One region of the Mesorhizobium sp. LNJC405B00 genome, then DNA from elsewhere that is predicted to be linked to it. Evidence: riboswitches for the same ligand, from Rfam matches in the RefSeq annotation. Region 1 holds a riboswitch; each other region holds the start of a gene.
What was found. A riboswitch is a leader RNA that binds a small molecule or an ion and turns the genes downstream of it on or off. The one in region 1 is predicted to bind cobalamin.
Positions count from the first base shown of each region.

Region 2: it holds a riboswitch for cobalamin, as region 1 does, so the genes downstream of both, X756_RS141090 (CbtB domain-containing protein) here and metE (5-methyltetrahydropteroyltriglutamate--homocysteine S-methyltransferase) in region 1, are expected to answer to the same signal.
Region 3: it holds a riboswitch for cobalamin, as region 1 does, so the genes downstream of both, X756_RS140870 (DUF1636 family protein) here and metE (5-methyltetrahydropteroyltriglutamate--homocysteine S-methyltransferase) in region 1, are expected to answer to the same signal.
Region 4: it holds a riboswitch for cobalamin, as region 1 does, so the genes downstream of both, X756_RS153205 (aromatic ring-hydroxylating dioxygenase subunit alpha) here and metE (5-methyltetrahydropteroyltriglutamate--homocysteine S-methyltransferase) in region 1, are expected to answer to the same signal.

Region 1 is NZ_AYWC01000007.1:47,918-50,097, forward strand. It holds gene metE (5-methyltetrahydropteroyltriglutamate--homocysteine S-methyltransferase) at 1-867, opposite strand, end outside; cobalamin riboswitch at 960-1,161, opposite strand; partial or broken gene X756_RS1000000169875 (helix-turn-helix domain-containing protein) at 1,813-2,180, shown strand, end outside.
Region 2 is NZ_AYWC01000017.1:3,655-5,834, forward strand. It holds gene cobU (bifunctional adenosylcobinamide kinase/adenosylcobinamide-phosphate guanylyltransferase) at 1-176, opposite strand, end outside; gene X756_RS141095 (CbtA family protein) at 169-972, opposite strand; gene X756_RS141090 (CbtB domain-containing protein) at 988-1,167, opposite strand; cobalamin riboswitch at 1,203-1,399, opposite strand; gene X756_RS141085 (gamma-glutamylcyclotransferase) at 1,467-2,159, opposite strand.
Region 3 is NZ_AYWC01000017.1:48,139-50,318, forward strand. It holds gene X756_RS140875 (winged helix-turn-helix domain-containing protein) at 1-807, shown strand, start outside; cobalamin riboswitch at 837-1,042, shown strand; gene X756_RS140870 (DUF1636 family protein) at 1,080-1,508, shown strand; gene cobW (cobalamin biosynthesis protein CobW) at 1,511-2,180, shown strand, end outside.
Region 4 is NZ_AYWC01000005.1:179,366-181,545, forward strand. It holds gene X756_RS153210 (hybrid-cluster NAD(P)-dependent oxidoreductase) at 1-59, opposite strand, end outside; gene X756_RS153205 (aromatic ring-hydroxylating dioxygenase subunit alpha) at 97-1,344, opposite strand; cobalamin riboswitch at 1,461-1,663, opposite strand; gene X756_RS153200 (DUF680 domain-containing protein) at 2,163-2,180, shown strand, end outside.

The DNA of each region.
Region 1 (2,180 bases):
GCGCACGAGATCAATATGCAGGCCGGCCAGGGGCAGAGAAACCGCGGTTTCGAGATTGTCTCCCAGCGACCCGAAATACGTAGCCAGCATGATCTTCAGCTCGGGCGCGGCTTTCGACAGCTGGCCATAGGCGAATTCGAACGCAGCTCGTTCGTTCGGGTTCAGATCGAGGACAAGCGCTGGCTCATCGATTTGCACCCAGTCGGCTCCCGACAGCTTCAGCCTCTGCAGAAGCTGCTCGTAAACGGGCAGCAGCTGCGGTAGGAGCGCGATGGGACCGAACCCTTCGGCAGGCGATTTCGCCAGCTTGAGGAAGGTGATGGGTCCAAGGATGACTGGGCGTGTGTGAATGCCGAGAGCTTTAGCCTCGAGGAAGTAATCGACCGGCTTCGTTGACGAGAGGGCGAACGTCTGATCATCATCGAGCTCCGGCACAATGTAGTGGTAGTTGGTGTCAAACCACTTGGTCATTTCCATCGCGGTTACACCAGGTCCATGAGCCGCCTCCTGGTGACCTGCGTGTCCACAATCCTCCGTCTGACCCTTGTTGCCGCGCGCCATTGCGAAGTAGATGTCAAGTGGGACCTCGCCGCTATTCCAGCCGTACCGGGATGGAATGGCGCCGACCGTGGCTGCGGTGTCGAGCACATGGTCGTAAAGCGAGAAGTCGTTCGACGGGATTTTTGACACCCCGCGATCGCGCTGCTCCTCCCAGCTAGCGGCACGGAGTGCCTTCGACGTCCCAAGAAGGTCGCCAGCGGACGATTTTCCGGACCAGTAGCTTTCAAGGGCGAATTTCAGTTCTCGCCGACGACCGAAGCGCGGCACGCCGAGCGTTGCTACAGGAATTTGCTGAGAGACAGTCATGTCATACCCCGATGGTTGGGGCGTCGGTGACAAGGAAGGCGCTAGCAGGCCCGGCACGCCCGGGTTGCAGCGGCCACCGAGACACCCCGCCCGTGGACGTAATTCGTCGTGGCAGGTCTCCAGGCTCGCGGGGTCATAGCCTCTACCCGTCTTCCCGAGGTATTCGCCTCAGTGACATGAGTGGGGTTGGCTCGCCGCTAACAGTTGCGGGGGCAGCGCCGGCATCGCACCGGCTTCCCTCTTAGCTCCGCTGCGGCAGCACCGCACGCGAGAACCACGACACGCCAGACAATCACAGCAACCCGCTCTTTTGTCAATGATGCAATAACGAAATGTTTATGTCGTTATGTGATCGTGTTTTTACGCCTTTGTCTAACATTGTGAAATATTCAGTCGCCCATTAGCGGCGCTGCACCGTTGCCACCATTGTCCAACTAATGGATTCCTGTCGGGCTGCGACGTCCCTCGCGATCGCCCGGACAAGACTTCAAGCGCGTGACAACGTTAGAATGCAGAAGATCGCATTGGTGGCCATGTTTGACGATGCGCCCGCAAGCCGTGCGTGCGTGGCAGAAGCGGTTTTCACGAGTGAGCGCCAAACGTGTTCCGAGGGGAAATGGCACGCCAGTCGTCATCACGGATGCCTAGTACCGTTCGACAGATTGTGATGGGTTGTTTTAGCGCAAAATCGGAAGCGCTTCCGGAGGAATTCGGACGGCCCCGGGCGTGCGCGAGATGAGGCCGGCTTTTTCTAAAGTGATCACCATCTGGTGGACGGACGGAGCGGTGACGTCGAGTGGCGCTGCATGTCGGCTCCGGCCGGGGCTGTTTGAAGATCCGGGCATAGATGAAGGCCAAATACTGGCCTTAAAGCTGCGTAAAGCGCGGCTGCGGCGCGGCTTGTCGTTCGCCAAGTGACTGACTAATCTCGGGATTCGTCTGCGCCTGCACGCTGAAGGAGGTGCAGGTGAGTATCGGAAGGTGATCAACTTGACGCGCTCACGCAAAAGCGCACAGATCCTCTTGGCCGCGAACGACGGCGTGAGCGACGAGGTGATCGCCGCAACCCTTGAAGGTCTCGGGATCGACGATTTGTCGGACAGGGCGCCGCTTTGTGGAAGCGAACCTGGAGGGAGCGCTCACCGAGGAGCCGCGACCCGGCGTTGAGCGCAAACTATCGAGCAAGGAGGAGGCGCTTTTGCTGGCGACCGCCTGCTCAAAGCCGCCACCGGGACGGGCCCGCTGGACCTCGAACTCCTGGCCGAGGAGATGGTCCGGCTCACCGACCATGAAGAGCTGTGTTCTGAGACCGT
Region 2 (2,180 bases), on a different contig from region 1:
CCCTCGCCGCGGCGCGAGCGGTGTTGCGCGATGCGCTCGCGCATTTCGCCGTCATAGGCTTGCGCGGTGGCGATATAGGCCCATGGCGGCGGCAACGCCGTCGCCAAAGTTTCGGCATGCGCGCTCTTGCCGGAGCGCGCACCGCCGATGATGAAGGTCAAACTGCGATCAGGCAAAGCTGTCGCGCAGGCTGGTCGCGGTGCCGGTGAAGCGCGAGTGCACTATGCCGACAACTGCGCCGAGCACCAGCCAGAACACCAGATTGGTCAGCGTCACCGCCACCACGAACTGATGATGCAGGCCCTCCGGGATCGGCGTTACGAAACTGTCAGGCTGCGGCGCGCCGACAATATGCGGGGCGACGATCAGGAGGACGGCGAGCACGGTCAGGGGCGCCGACGTGCGGAAGGTAATAAGGGCAAGGCCGATCGCGGTTGCCACCACCGTTGCCCACCACCAGATCTGGCGCTGTATGAGATCGGCCGCGGGCATTGCCGGCAGTTCCGGCGGCAGGCCGAGTCCCGGCGCCAGCGTGAACACGGCAAAGCCCGCCAGACCCCAGAACACGCCCTGGCGCCAGCTGCCGATGCCGCCGGCGAACTCGGAAACCGCCACCAGGACCAGCGCGAAGCCGATGCCGGTGACGATATTGGCGACGACACTGAAGGCGAAACGCTCGAAGCCGTCGGCCGGCGCCCAGCCTTCGTCCTCCGCCGGCGCGGCTGCTTCAGCCGGTGCTGCGCTGCTCACCGCATTTTCCGCCGGCGCGGCGGTGCTCATGGCATCGGGGTCCGCAGCGTTGGCGGCGGGCGCCGCGGCATGCTGATGCTCATGGCCGCCACCAGCCTTTTCGTAGACCTCCGCCTTGAGGATCAGCGGCACGGTGGCGTAGGCCTGCATGCAGGCGAGAGCGACACCGGCCACGAGCCCTGCGATCGCCGCGATGAACACGACGTTGCGAAACAGGTTCATGATGTCAGATCCTCGTCAGTGGCAGGGAAACGCCATCGAATGGCGATAGTCGTGCGCCGCATTGTGGACCGCATCGATGTGCGAGAAACCGACAACGCCGACGACGAAAATGCCCAGAAACGCGCTAAGCACGAGCTGCATGAAGCGCGACTGCGAGGAGACGGAAGCGCCGAGGGAGACGGAAGCGGTATTCATATCTTGTCCTTTCGCCCTCCACCCGAGGGCATCGAAGTCAGTTCCCTGTCGCCGGCAGGTCTCCTGGCTCGCGGATCAGCGCCCTTCCCCACCTTCCCGAAGAAAAAATCCCCAGTGGCTTGGAGAGGACTACCGCACACAGTTGCGGGGGCAGCCATGGCATTGGGCAACAAGTCAGCCCTCACCGCATTCCCTCTTGGTCCCTAACGGAACCGACGACATGCATGACTATAGGCTGAAACGGTCGCATCCGGCAAACCAAATTCCGCCGGCCAACAGCGCGAATGCGCCATGCGGCGTTACGGGTTCAACGCGGTGATCCGCTCGGCAACCAGCCGCTGCAGCCGCCACAGATGGCGATCGTGAATGCCGCGCTCTTCAAGGTTTTTCACCGTGTTGTAGAGATAGTCGGCGCCCGACCCCCAGTGCCCGCAGGACGTTGCCAGCCTTTCGACGACCTTGCCCTCGTCGAGCGGTCCGGAATAGGTCAGGCCGTTGCGGTTGATGACGAAGGCCAATGCCCTGAGCGGTCCGGCCTCGCTTGCAAGCTTGAGCATGCGCGGCCGGTAGCTTGTCGGCTTCAGCGTGACTTCGCGCCGGAAAAGCCGGCCCAACTGCTCGCGCCGGTTATTGCCGGTCAGCCGAAAGGCGACGCCCTTGCATTGTCCGCCACGGTCCAGCGCCATCATCAGGCCGGGGCTGTCCTTGGTGCCGCGCCAGCGCGTCATGTTCATGCAAAAGGACCGATGCCAGCCGCGCGCCAGCGCAACGCGGTCCTCGACATAATCTATTTCCGGTTTCCAGATCAGCGATCCATAGCCGAACAGCCATAGCGGTTCGCTGTCCGGGAGTTCGACCTGCAATTCATCCAGCAGCGCGTCATAGTCGGCTTCATCGAGATGCATCGCGTCCGGATCCGGCCCGGGGTCCCTGATCTCGCGCCAGCAGCGCGCGACCAGCTCCGGCGTAAGCGACATCTGTCGTGCGGCCACTTCCGAATCCCCCCAATTTCC
Region 3 (2,180 bases), on a different contig from region 1:
GAGATCTACCGCGCGGTCGCCGAGCGCGGCCCGATTGCCGCTTCGGCACTGGAGGGCCAGAAAGGTTCGGGCGGCTGGTGGGGCTGGAGCCACGCCAAGCACGCCTTCGAATGGCTCTTCTGGGCCGGACGCATCACCACGGCGCACCGCCGTGGCTTCGAGCGTTTCTACGACCTGCCCGAGCGCGTGCTGCCGCAGGCGATCCTCGACCTGCCGGTGCCGGCGGCCGAGGACGCGCACCGCGAATTGCTGCGCATTTCCGCCCGCGCCCACGGCATCGCGACGTCGGGTGACCTGCGCGACTATTTCCGCCTGTCGCCGGCCGATATGAAGGGCCGGCTGGAGGAACTGGTCGAGTTGGGCGAACTGCTGCCGGTGCGCGTCGAAGGCTGGGACAAGCCGGCTTACCTCTATAAGGACGCCCGTCTGCCGCGAAAGATCGAGGCCCGCGCGCTACTGGCGCCCTTCGATCCGGTGGTCTTCGAGCGCTCGCGCACCGAGCGCCTGTTCGATTTCCACTACCGCATCGAGATCTACACGCCGGCCGAAAAGCGCCAATATGGCTACTACGTGCTGCCCTTCCTGCTCGGCGACCGGATCGTCGCCCGCGTCGATCTCAAGGCCGACCGGCCTGCGAGTGTCTTACGCGTCCACGCCGCCTACGCCGAAGCAGGCGCACCGCCGGAAACTGCCGCAGAGCTGTTCGAGGAATTGAAGCAGATGCAGGGCTGGCTTGGCCTTGAGCGCATCGAAGTGGCGCCGGCCGGCAATCTGGGGAAACCCCTGGTCGACATCGCCATGTCGTAGCAGTGCGTTGACACAACTCCCCGCAACAGCCTAAATCCGCTCCAGACGGTCCCCTGCCCGCAACGGCAAGGGCCAAGAGGGAATGCGGTGCGGGACGAAAATCCCAAATCCGCGGCTGTCCCCGCAACTGTAAGCGAAGAGCCAAGGCCGAAAGCCACTGGGTAACACCGGGAAGGCGGCTAACCAAGGCGATGACCCGCGAGCCAGGAGACCTGCCGTCTGAGACAAAGTATCCGATCGCCTGGCGGGTTTCCGGGCAAGGAGCACGGTTTTTGGACCAGAACAGCAGTTTTTCGGCTGGCACAGCGGATGTTTCGTCTGCCAATAGCGACGCGTTGGCTGGCGTGACCGTCATCGTCTGCGCCTCATGCCGCGATGAAACCGGCTCAGACGCTCACCCCCGCGCCGGCGAACTGCTGGCCGACGACACGCGCCTCGCCGCAGCCGATGACAACATCCGCGTCCGCACCGCCGAATGTCTCGGCAATTGCAAGCGCCGCCTCAGCGCCGCGATCCTGCGTGATGGCTGCTGGAGCTATGTCTTCGGCGATCTGGCCGCAACCAGCGGCGCCGATCTCGTCACCGGCGCAAAGCTCTTCGCGACTTCGACCGACGGTCTCATCCCGTGGCGCGGCCGGCCCGATAGCCTCAAGCGCGGCCTCGTTGCCCGCATCCCACCCCTCGATATGCTGAAGGACTGACGATGAACGTTTCAAACCCGACCGGCAATCTCTCCCGTGTTCCCTGCACCGTCGTCACCGGCTTTCTCGGCGCCGGCAAGACGACGCTGGTCCGCCATCTCCTGGAAAACGCCGGGGGCAAGCGCATTGCCATCATCGTCAACGAGTTCGGCGACATCGGCATCGACGGCGAGATTCTCAAAGGGTGCGGCATCGACACTTGCCCCGAGGAAAACATCGTCGAACTGGCCAATGGCTGCATCTGCTGTACAGTCGCCGACGATTTCGTGCCCGCCCTCGACAAAATCCTCGCACTGACGCCGAGGGTCGACCACATCCTGATCGAGACCTCGGGCCTCGCTCTGCCCAAGCCGCTGGTCCAGGCGTTCCAGTGGCCGAGCGTGAAGAGCCGGGTGACGGTCGACGGTGTCATCGCCGTGGTAGACGGCCCGGCGCTGGCCGAGGGACGCGTCGCCAACGACATGGACGCGCTTCAGGCGCAGCGTGTCCAGGACGAGACGCTCGACCATGACGACCCCGTCGAAGAAGTCTTCGAAGACCAGATCGCCTGCGCCGATTTGATCATCCTGTCGAAGAGCGATTTGATGGATTCAGCCGGTTCGGCCCGCGCCAACACCATCATCAATGAGCATTCCGCCCGCGCGGTAAAAATCGTGCCGACCGCGCATGGCA
Region 4 (2,180 bases), on a different contig from region 1:
AGCCTATCGTTCCACGGCGCCATCTGGTCGAGATGGCGATAGAGCCCAAGATCCGTCATCGCATTCATCCTCTGGTCCCTCTTCGCCTGCTCCAGCTCACGCGACGCTGCGCAGCGCCGGCCGGCCGCCTTCGGCAAGGCGCGGGCCGATAAAGGCCGCGTACCATTCGACGAACTGGATCACGCCGCCCTCGTGCAGCTCCGAATAGGGGCCGGGCTCATAGGCCGGAGACAGGATGCCAAAGGCGTTTTCCTCGACGATTCGGCGGTCCTGGTCGTTGGTCTCGGTCCAGACATGGGTGAGCTCCTCAAGGTTGTAGTCGACCCCCTCGACCGCCTCCTTGTGCACCAGCCACTTGGTCGTCACCGCGGTTTGCGTAGCGCTGATCGGCAGCACCCGGAAGGTGACCGCATGGTCGATCAGTATGTGGTTCCAGGTCGTCGGATAGTGGTAGTGCATCAAGGTGCCGATGCGGTCGGCGGCAACAGTGTCGGACAGGTTCTTCGTCACCGCGCGCTTTCCGGACATCGTGTAGCTGACGGCATCGCGCAGCAGCGGCGCGCGGGTGGCGCGGTATTGCCCGGCCGGATCGATGCGGAACTTGCTCGGCAGGCCCGCCGCCTCGCATTTCGCCCAGTGCGCAAGCATCTCCGGATCGCTGTCGGCGCCCTGCACGCCGGTCACCGTCGGCGCTTCGGGGAATGTCTTGCACAGCTCCGGATGATTGCCGGCGCAGTGATAGCATTCGCGGTTGTTTTCCCAGACCAGCTTCCAGTTGCCCTTCTCGATGATGGTGCTCTCGAAGGCGACCTTGGCTTCATTCAGCCGGTGCGGCTTGAGGTAGGGCTCTATCATGGCGCGCATCGGGGCAAAGTCGGCAGGTTCTTTTGCCAGGCAGATGAAGATGTAGCCGCCGACGCTCTCGCAGGCGACGGGCTTCAGGCCGAACTGGCTCTTGTCGAAACCGTCGGCCATCTGGCGGGCAAACAGCAGCCGGCCGTCAAGCTCGTAGGTCCACTGGTGATAGGGGCAGACAAGCTTTGCCGCCATGCCCTTCTCAGTGTTGCAGACACGGCTGCCGCGATGGCGGCAGGAATTGTGAAAGGCGTTGATGTTGCCCTTCTGGTCGCGGACCAGCACCACCGGATAATCGCCGATCTGCACGGTGATATAGCTGCCGGGCTTCGGCAGTTCGCAATCATGGCCGATGAACAGCCAGTCGCGATACCAGATAAGCTCCATGTCGAGCTTGAAATAGTCCGGGTCGGTGTAGAAGGGCTGTTCCAGCGAAAAGCCTTGCTTGCGGCCGTTCAGGAGCCTCAGCATGTCGTTGCGCGTATCCATAGTTCTGTCCTCGTGGTTTAAGGACTGAACTTGGTGGTGATGGAGGAAGGATCGGACGCAGGCCGGCGCGGCGCCGGACATGCACTATCCACCTCTTGACCGCCCACCGCGATCAGTCGAGTCTATGCATCTCGGGCTGGTTTCCGGGCTCTGGAGTTGTCCTTGCGGACCATCGCGACACCTTCCCAGGCTGCTGCCCAGTGGTCTCCCGTTGCGACTTCAACTCCACCACCGTTGCGGGGGCAGCGCCGGATTCTGACCGGCTTCCCAATTCTCCGCTGCGTCGTCACGAAGCGGCACCTGAGATGCGATCATCTAATCACGGCAGCGATCGCGACGTCGGCATGAAAGCGACATCATATCCATGCGGCGCGACACGCGCGGCATACGCCCCGCCGACCACCGAAGGGCTGAGATCCTGTCTTGCGGCGCTATCATCGCCGTTTCGAATCGCTGCGGATCCAGTTCCGATCGGGGGCAAAAAGGGCTCAACGGTATCGAAAAGTTACTATTAGCGATCTCTAATCGAACCGAACGGTTCGTTTCTGTTGACAATGCGTGCAGGATGGTGTGAACGACGGCCCGGAAACCGACACCGGAGCGAACCACTCGGTTCGACATAAGCAACTGAAAACAATGCGATAAATGACCATAGAGGAACTTCCTGGCACAATTTCAAGGTGCAGGACCGTGGTCCACACGGAACAACTTCGTGATTGGAAACCAGCCTATGGCTTTCCCACATCGGGGCTGTCCGAACGACGCGAATTCCTCCCAAGACACGCCGCTAGACGGACAGACAAACTGGAGTACTAAAAATGAAAAAGATCATCCTC